One region of the Modestobacter lacusdianchii genome, then DNA from elsewhere that is predicted to be linked to it. Evidence: riboswitches for the same ligand, from Rfam matches in the RefSeq annotation. Region 1 holds a riboswitch; the other holds the start of a gene.

Region 1 (4,671 bases):
AGCACGTCGTCGGCGAGCGCGGTGACCACGGCGGCGTCGTGGGTGACCAGGCACAGCGCCCGGTCGCCGTCCTGCTGCTCGGCCAGCAGTGCCACCAGCTCGGCCCAGGTCTCCCGGTCCTGCCCGAAGGTCGGCTCGTCGAGCACCAGCACCCGGGGCGCGGTGGCCAGCGCGGTCGCCACCGACAGCCGGCGCTGCTGCCCGCCGGAGAGGGTGAACGGGTTGGCGTCGGCGAGCGCGGCCAGCCCCAGCCGCTCCAGCAGCTCCTCGGCGGTGGCGCGCGCCTGCGCGGCCCCCGCCCCGGAGCGCAGCGGCCCCAGCGACAGCTCGTCGCGCACCCGCCCGGTGAGGAACTGGTGCTCGGGCTGCTGGAACACCGTGCCGATCCGGTTCGCCAGCTCCGCCGCCGGCCAGCGGTGCGGGGGCAGGACCGGACGGCGCAGCCCGGCGGTCAGCGCGGGGGAGGCGACGACCCGGCCGGTGCTGGGCGCCCGCAGCCCGGCCAGCAGCAGCGCCAGCGTCGACTTGCCGGTGCCGTTCGGTCCGGTCACCGCCAGCGTGCGGCCGGCCGGCAGGACGACGTCGGTCGCCGCCAGCGCGGGTCGCGTGCTGCCCCGGTGCGTGAAGCCCGCCGCCTCGGTGGCCAGCAGCAGCTCGCCGGGGGAGTGCACCTGCCGCGCCGGCAGCTGCAGCGGCGCCGGTCGCCAACCGGGCGGGTGCTCCACCGCGCCACAGCCGGGCAGCAGCTCCACCACCCGGTCGACCAGCGGCAGCCACGCCTCGACGTCGTGGTCGACCACCACCAGCGTCGCCGACCGGTCGGCCACCGCCCGGGTCACGGCCGCCCGCACCAGCGCCGCGCCGTCCGGGTCGAGCTGCGCGGTCGGCTCGTCGAGCAGCAGCAGACCCGGCCGGGGCGCCAGCGCGCCGGCCAGCACCAGCCGCTGCTTCTGCCCGCCGGACAGCGCCGCGGTGGCCTGTTCGCGGCCGAGGCCGAAGCCGACGGCGTCCAGGGCGGTGTCGACCGCGGGCCAGATCAGCGGCGGCGGCGTCCCGGTGTTCTCCAGGCCGAAGGCCACGTCGTCCCCGGCGCGGGTCATCACCAGCTGGGAGTCCGGGTCCTGGAACACCACCCCGACCGGCCGGCGCCGCCGGTCGGGCACGGCGCCGTCCACGGTCAGCTCACCGGCGACGTCGCCGGACTCCGGGTCCAGCAGCCCGCCGAGTGCGCGCAGCAGCGTCGACTTGCCCGCCCCGGACGCGCCGGTCAGCAGCACCCGCTGCCCGGGCTCCACCCGCAGGTCGACGTCCCGCACCGCCCAGGCGCGCCGGCTGGCGTGCCGGAAGCCGAACCCGTCGATCCGGACGGCGGCCGGCCCGACCCCGCCGTGCTCGTTCGGCCCCGTCCCAGGGACCCGCGGCGCGCGGAGCGCGTCGTGGGGAGGGACGGGGTCCTTCATCAGACCCGGGTCCGGCCGGAGGCGAACGACGACAGCGCGCCGCTGGCGGCCAGCGCCCGGGTGAGCGCCATGCCGCCGAGCCCGGCGATGACCACGGTGCTCACCACGATGAGCGCGGTGTAGGTGGTCATCCAGCCCGGCGTCCAGTCCGGGTAGTAGTTGTAGAGGTCCAGCCCCGCTGCGGTGGCCCCGGCGAGCGCGGCGGCCAGCAGCGCCTGCGGCCAGCTGTACCGGCGCCAGCCGAAGGCGGCGAAGCCCAGCTCACCGGCCAGGCCCTGCAGCAGGCCGTAGACGATCACCAGCGAGCCCCAGGCCGATCCCAGCAGCGCGGAGACGATGCCGGCGATCAGCTCGGCGAACAGCGCGGCACCGGGCTTGCGCACGACCAGCGGGGCGAGGACGGCGGGCAGCAGCCAGACGCCGTACATGAAGGCCTGACCCGGCGGGAAGGCGCCGAAGGCCGGGCCGGTGGCGGCCCACAGCAGGCCCCAGGCCCAGAAGACGACGCCGAACGCGACGCCCAGCACGGCGGTGACGACGATGTCGACGGTGCGCCAGCCGCGGCGCGGCTCACCCTGGGCAGCATCGGACGGACGGACGGCCTGTTCGGCCATGGTGCTCCTCCAGACTCCCTGCGCCGGCATGACCCGGATCAGGTTCGAGGGTCTGCGGTTGCCCGCACTCTCAGCGCCGAGGCGCTCCCCTGTCGTGTGTGTGCGGGCAAGCCTAGCCCGGTCGGGTGCGCGGCCACGGTGGGCTGGTGATAGGCAGGACGGCAGCACGGCGGGCCGGTGGCCCGCTGACGACTCGACGAGGAGACGCAGTGGCACAGCAGCGGACGGCGATCATCACGGGAGCGGCGCGCGGGATCGGCGCGGCCATCGCACGGCGGTTCGCCCAGGACGGGATGGCCGTCGCCGTCCTGGACCTGGACGAGGGCGCCTGCGCGGGCACGGTCGAGGAGATCCAGAAGGCCGGTGGCGAGGCGCTCGCCGTCGGTGCCAACGTCGCCGACGAGGCGTCGGTGAACGCCGCGGTCGAGCGGGTCGCCGCCGAGCTGGGCGCCCCGACGGTGCTGGTCAACAACGCCGGCATCACCCGGGACAACCTGCTGTTCAAGATGAGCGTCGACGACTGGGACGCCGTCATGGGCGTGCACCTGCGGGGTGCGTTCCTGATGAGCAAGGCCGCGCAGAAGCACATGGTCGAGGCCGAGTTCGGCCGGATCGTGAACCTCTCCAGCGTCTCGGCGCTGGGCAACCGCGGCCAGGTCAACTACTCCGCGGCCAAGGCCGGCATGCAGGGCTTCACCAAGACCCTCGCCATCGAGCTGGGCCGGTACAACGTGACCGCCAACGCGATCGCCCCCGGCTTCATCGAGACCGAGATGACCGCGCAGACCGCCGAGCGGGTGGGCGTGCCGTTCGAGCAGTTCAAGGAGATGGCCGCCAAGCAGATCCCGGTCGCCCGGGTCGGCCAGCCCGAGGACATCGCGCACACCGCGTCGTTCCTGTGCAGCGAGGGCGCCGGCTTCGTCTCCGGCCAGGTCATCTACGTCGCCGGCGGCCCCCGCGACTGACGTCGGGCCCCCAGCACTGATCAGGTCCCCTGATCACCAACTGTCCCCCTGCACCAGCGTTGGTGCAGGGGGACAGTCATTGATCAGGTCAGGTGGGTTCAGGTGGTCGTTGCATCACCGGTTGGTTGAGGTGGTGAGAGTAGGTCGTTGAGTGCTTCGGCGGGGGTTCTCCAGCCGAGGGTCTGGCGGGGTCGTCCGTTGAGTTCGGCGGCGACCACCGCCAGGTCGGTGGGGGTGTGCACCGAGAGGTCGGTGCCTTTGGGGAAGTACTGGCGGAGCAGTCCGTTGGTGTTCTCGTTGCTGCCGCGTTGCCAGGGTGAGTGCGGGTCGCAGAAGTAGATGGGCAGGTCGGCGGCGAGGGTGATCTCGGCGTGCCGGCGCATCTCCAGGCCCTGGTCCCAGGTCAGGGACAGGCGCAGGTGCTTGGGGAGCTGCCCGATGGCGGTCACGATGGCTTCTTGCAGGGCCAGTGGGTCGACCTTGCGGCCGGGTAGGTGCAGCAGCAGGCAGAAGCGGGTGGTGCGCTCGACCAAGGTGCCGATGTAGGACTTGTTGGCCGCTCCGGCGATCAGGTCGCCTTCCCAGTGCCCGGGCACTGCTCGGTCGTCGACCTCGGCGGGCCGCTCACTGATCATGATCTTCCCCGGGATGCGGCGGTCTGGATCGGAGCGTCCATCCACGCGGTGTCGGGGCCGGCGGATCGCCCGCCCGGTACGCAGGCAGGTAGCAAGCTCCCGGCGCAGCAGCCCCCGGCCCTGGATGTAGAGGGCCTGGTAGATGGCCTCGTGCGAGGGGCGCATCGCCGGTTCGTCGGGGAACTCGATGGCCAGGCGCATCGCGATCTGCCGCGGTGAGTACCTGCGTTCCAGATCGGCCTGCACCCGCTCCCGCAGCGGCTCGTGGGCCAGCTTGAAGGGCTTGGGTCGGGCTCCGCGGGCCTCGGCGTCGGTCTGGGCCGGCACCGCCCGGTAGGGCCGCCCCGGGTGGGCTTGCTCCCACAGCGCCAGCTCGCGGCTGACCGTGGTCGAGGCTCGCCCCAGCCGGGCGGCGATTTGGCGCGCGGACTGGCCAGCGGCCAGCCCGACGGCGATCTCCTCCCGCTCGCTCAGGGACAGGAACCGGCCCGAGGGCTCATGGACATCCAGCGGTGGCACGCCACCAGCTTCCCGGAACCACCGCCGACCGCGCTGCCCACTGACCCAGGCCCGCGCAGCGGCTGCCGCCGTCGGCAGCCCCTGCGCGATCCCCGCCCAGAACACCCGCTCATTCGCCCGTGTCACAGCCACCCATGCCACCCCTCAGCTGGGGTGATGCAACGACCCCCTGACACCGGGTCACCTGATCAATGCTGGACGGACGGCGGTGGCTCGTCGTCGGGCCTCTTGGTCACGCCGCGGCGGGCGAGCTCGGCGGTGAGCCGGGTCCACACCCGCACCGGGAGCAGCCGGGCCAGCTTCATCGCGACCATCATCGGCACCGGGAAGACGACCTCGGCCTTGTCCCTGGCGATGCCGTCGGCGATGGTGCGCGCGGCGACGTCGGCTTCGACCTTGAACGGCATCGGGAACCGGTTGCGGTCGGTCATCCGGGTGGTCACGAACCCCGGGTTGACGGTCTGGACGACGACGCCCC
Region 2 (4,671 bases), on a different contig from region 1:
GCGGTGGGTGCCAGGTCCATCGCCTGCTCCAGGAACTCCACCCCGGTCATGCCGGGCATCCGGTGGTCGGCCAGCAGCAGGGCGGTGGTCTCGCCGCGCGCGGTCAGCTCGCGCAGCACCGCCAGCGCGTCGGGGCCGCTCTCCGCCCGGACGATCCGGAACGCCTCGCCGTAGCGGCGGCGGAGGTCGCGGGCGACGGCGCGGCTGACGGCGCGGTCGTCGTCGACGGTGAGCAGGACGGGTCGGGCAGGCACAGCACCTCCGGTCAGCGCCGCCGCGGGGTGGTCCGCCCGGGTGAGCGGGCCCCCGGTGGCCCGCTCATCCAACTCCGGATGTGTGAACAGCGGAAGTCCCGCCGACCGGTCAGACCGGGCGGACCTGTCGCGGCATGGCCAGCGCGGCGAGCAACCCGAGCCCGAGGACGGCGGCGCTGACCGCGAACGCCACCTGGAAGGAGAAGGCGTCGGTGAGCCAGCCGGCGACCAGCGGCCCGACGACCGCACCCAGGTCGGCGACCATCTGGAACACCGCGACCATCCGGCCGCCACGGCGCGGGCTCACGTCGCCGACCAGCGCGGCGGGCACGCTGGCCAGCAGCGAGGCGCCCAGCCCGAAGGTGGCCATCGCGATCAGGAACGCCGCGGTGGACGGCGGCAGCACGAGCACCGCGATCGACGCGGTGGCCAGACCTGTGCCGAGCACCAGCGACGGGCGCCGTCCCCAGGTGTCCGACAGCCGGCCGGCCCGCAGCAGGCCCAGCGCCTGGGCCACCGACCCGGCCAGCAGCCCGGCGCCGGCCCAGGCCACGGTCTTGCCCAGCTCCTCGGTGACGTACAGCGGCACGAGCGAGTTGCGCACGCCGAACAGCACCCACCCGACGCCGAGGTTGGCGACCAGGGCCGCCAGGTAGGCCCGGGAGCGCAGCGCCTGGCGCAGCCCGCCGGCCTCGGTGCCGGGCGGCGGGACGGCGGCGGTGGAGGGCTCCGGCCCGCCGCCCTGGTCGACGCCCGGTGCGGTGGCGGCCGGGGTGGGCGGGAGCGCGGCCGGCCGGAGCAGCACCAGCGCGACCGCGCCGGCCACCAGCAGGAACCCGGCGTAGACGAAGAACGGCACCCGCGGGGAGATCTCGGCCAGGAAGCCACCGGCGGCGGGCCCGGCGATGCCACCGAGGATGAAGCCGCCCTGGTAGGTGGCGGCTGCCCGGCCCCGCTGGTGGGCGGGAGCGGTGCGCAGCAGCAGCGACAGCGCGGCGACGGTGAACATAGCGCTGCCGATGCCACCGGCGGCGCGCAGCGTGACGAAGAGCGGGAAGTTGCCGGCCAGCCCGGCCAGTCCGGTGGTCACCGCGACGATCGCCAGCCCGGCGGCGAGCACCGCCCGCTCGCCGATCCGCTCCACCAGCGACCCACCGCCGAAGGCCGAGACGAACCGGAAGAAGGCGAAGGCGCTGACCGCGAAGCCGACGGCGGTGGTGCCCACGCCGTAGTCGCGGACGAACAGCGGGATGGCCGGGGCGACGACGCCGAAGCCGAGCGCGACCACGAAGGCGACGATGGCGAGGACGCCGACCTCGCGGGGGAGGGGGGCGTCCTTGCCGCGTCGTCGCACGAGCGCCGATCCTCACACGGGCGCCCGGCCGGGCTCAGGCCTGGGGGTGCAGCACCAGCCGGCCGGTCACCTCGCCGGCCCGCAGCCGGTCCAGGGCCTCGTTGACCTGGGTCAGCGGCAGGGTGGCGGCCACCGGCGGGGTCAGCTGACCGGCTGCCGCCAGGCCCACCGCCTGCTCCAGCTCGGCCAGCGTGTTGCCCACGCTGGCCAGCACCCGCTGCTCGGCGACCACCAGCGCCAGCGGGCTGACGGTGAGCTGGTCGGCGCTGTAGCCGACCAGCACCAGCCGGCCGCGCCGGCCCAGCACGCCGGTGGCCAGCTCGAGGGTGGCGGTCACCCCGGCCAGTTCGACCACCACGTCAGCGCCCTGCCCGCCCGACAGCCGGGCGACCGCGTCGGCGGCCTCGCCCGGTGGCACCGCGGCAGTGGCCCCGCAGCGACGGGCAGCATCCCGCCGGGCGGCGTCCCGGCTGACCGCGATCACGGTGGCACCACGCCGCCGGGCCTCCTGCACGGCGGCCAGCCCGACACCGCCGCTGCCCAGCACCAGGACGACCTCGCCGGGCTCCACCGCCGCCTCGGCCAGCGCGTGCACCGCGGTGGTGCCGGCACAGCAGAGCGGGGCCGCAGCGTCGAAGGAGACCTCGTCCGGCAGCCGGACCAGGCAGTGGGCCGGGACGACCAGCTGCTCGGCGAAGGCGCCGTCCGCGGCGAAGGCCAGCACGCCCCGCGGGGTGAGGCAGAGGTTCTGCCGGCCGCGCAGGCACCAGCGGCAGGAGCCGCAGAACAGGTAGTAGTAGACGGCGACCCGATCGCCCTCGGCCCAGCCGGTGACCGCCGAGCCCACGGCCTCGACCACGCCGGCGGCCTCGTGGCCCAGCGTCATCGGGGTGCGGGACGGCGCGTAGAGCCCGTCGGTGAAGTGCAGTTCGGTGCCGCAGACACCGGCGGCGTGCACCCGCACCCGCACCTCGTCGGGCGCGGGGCTGGGGACGGGGACGTCGTCCAGGGCCAGCGGCCGGCCTGGGGCATGGAGACGTGCGGCGAGCATCGAGCAGCTCCCTCCGCCGGCATGAACCGGATCAGGTTGGACGGTCGGCGGTGGTCGTCCGCCTTCTCAGCCCGCGCCCGGGCTCCCGTGTGCGCCGATGAAGCTACCGGGCCTGCTCCACGGGCTCGACGCGGCGCAGGAACGACCGGATCGCCAGGTGGTGGGAGAGCTGCTCGCGGTGCTCGTCGCAGGCGGTCCAGACCTTCTCCCGGTCCGGGGTGTGCAGCTTCGGGTTGTTCCACACCAACCGGGAGGTGGCCGGCGCCCGGCAGCCCTTGGCCGAGCAGATCAGCGCGTCGTCCGTCACGTGCTCGAGTCTGGCCCCCGACGTCCGGGTGACCGGGAGGCCGGTGTCGGGACCGGCCCGGAAGTCCGCCGATCCGCGTGACGACACCGGGACGGCTGGGTACGGCCGGGTCATGACCGACACCAAGCCCCTCGCACTCGTCACCGGCGCCTCCAGCGGGATCGGGTTCGAGCTCGCCAAGCAGTTCGCCCAGCACGGCTTCGACCTGGTGATCGACGCCGAGGACCCGACCATCGACACCGCCGCGGCGCGGCTGCGGGCCGAGGGCACCGAGGTGATCGCCGTCCAGGCCGACCTCCGCACGCCCCAGGGCATCGAGCAGCTGTGGACCCGGGTGCAGGGGCTCGGCCGGCCGCTGAACGCCGCGGCGCTCAACGCCGGCGTGGGCCGCGGCGGCGCCTTCGTCGACACCGACTGGGCCGACGACCTGGAGATCATGCAGCTCAACGTGGTCTCCACCGCCGCGTTGCTCAAGCTCTGCCTCGTGGAGATGACCGGCCGCAACGAGGGCCGGGTGCTGGTGACCTCCTCGATCGCCTCGACGATGCCCGGCGCCTACCAGCCCGTCTACAACGCGTCCAAGTCCTTCGTGCAGTCGCTGACCGAGGCGGTGCAGCAGGAGCTCAAGGACTCCGCGGTCACCGTCACCTCGCTGATGCCCGGCCCGACCGACACCGACTTCTTCAACCGGGCCGACCTCGACGACACCGCCATGGGCAAGGGCCCCAAGGACGACCCGGCACAGGTCGCCGCCCAGGGCTTCGAGGCGATGATGAGCGGGGAGGAGAAGCTCACCGCCGGTTCGCTGATGACCAAGGTGCAGGGCGCGGCGAACAAGGTGCTGCCCGACGCGTTCAAGAGCTCCGCGCACGAGGCGATGGCCAAGCCCCGCGACTGACCTCCCGCCTGCGACGACGCCCCTCCCCGGTCCGCCGGGCGAGGGGCGTCGGCGTTCCTGCCGAACGCCGTGCCGGGCCGGGGGAGGGCTGGCAGAGTGGGCGCATGGACGACGTCGTCATCTGCTCCCCGGTCCGCACCCCCGTCGGCCGCTTCGGCGGGGTCTTCGCCGGGCTCTCCGCCAACGAGCTGGCCGCCTCCGCGCTGCGCAGCCTGGCCGAGCGCGCCGGCCTCGGTGAGGGCGAGGTCGACGACGTCATCCTCGGCAACTGCAGCCCGAGCGGGGAGAACCCGGCGATCGGGCGGATCGCCGCGCTGGACGCCGGGCTGGGCGTGCGGGTGCCCGGGCTGCAGATCGACCGGCGCTGCGGCTCCGGCCTGCAGGCCGTCATCTACGCCGCGATGCAGGTCGCGGCGGGTTCGGGCACGGTCGTGGTCGCCGGTGGCGTGGAGTCGATGAGCAACGTCGAGCACTACGCGCTGGGGCTGCGCACCGGCGCCAAGGGCGACGGCGTGATGCTGCACGACCGGCTGGCCCGCGCCCGCGAGACCGCCGGCGGCATCCACCACCCGGTGCCCGGCGGCATGCTCGAGACGGCGGAGAACGTGCGCCGCGAGCACGGCATCGACCGGCTCGAGCAGGACGCCTGGGCACTCCGCTCCCAGCAGGCCGCCGGGGCGGCGATCCGGGAGGGGCGGTTCGCCGACGAGATCGTCGGGGTCGAGGTGCCGGCGACCCGGAAGACGGCGGCCCGCCTGGTCACCGAGGACGAGCACCCCCGCCCGGACACGACGATGGAGGACCTGG

The links. Region 1 has a riboswitch for thiamine pyrophosphate ahead of ACJTNH_RS05070 (ECF transporter S component). Riboswitches for the same ligand answer to the same signal wherever they lie in the genome.
Region 2: it holds a riboswitch for thiamine pyrophosphate, as region 1 does, so the genes downstream of both, ACJTNH_RS18670 (alcohol dehydrogenase catalytic domain-containing protein) here and ACJTNH_RS05070 (ECF transporter S component) in region 1, are expected to answer to the same signal.

What each region holds. Positions count from the first base shown of each region.
Region 1 is NZ_JBJJTJ010000005.1:74,090-78,760, reverse strand. It holds gene ACJTNH_RS05075 (ABC transporter ATP-binding protein) at 1-1,460, opposite strand, end outside; gene ACJTNH_RS05070 (ECF transporter S component) at 1,460-2,074, opposite strand; TPP riboswitch at 2,073-2,175, opposite strand; gene fabG (3-oxoacyl-ACP reductase FabG) at 2,284-3,039, shown strand; gene ACJTNH_RS05060 (IS30 family transposase) at 3,138-4,334, opposite strand; gene ACJTNH_RS05055 (SDR family NAD(P)-dependent oxidoreductase) at 4,382-4,671, opposite strand, start outside.
Region 2 is NZ_JBJJTJ010000036.1:15,546-20,216, reverse strand. It holds gene ACJTNH_RS18680 (response regulator) at 1-254, opposite strand, end outside; gene ACJTNH_RS18675 (MFS transporter) at 364-1,608, opposite strand; gene ACJTNH_RS18670 (alcohol dehydrogenase catalytic domain-containing protein) at 1,643-2,659, opposite strand; TPP riboswitch at 2,650-2,758, opposite strand; gene ACJTNH_RS18665 (hypothetical protein) at 2,763-2,966, opposite strand; gene ACJTNH_RS18660 (SDR family NAD(P)-dependent oxidoreductase) at 3,079-3,864, shown strand; gene ACJTNH_RS18655 (acetyl-CoA C-acetyltransferase) at 3,969-4,671, shown strand, end outside.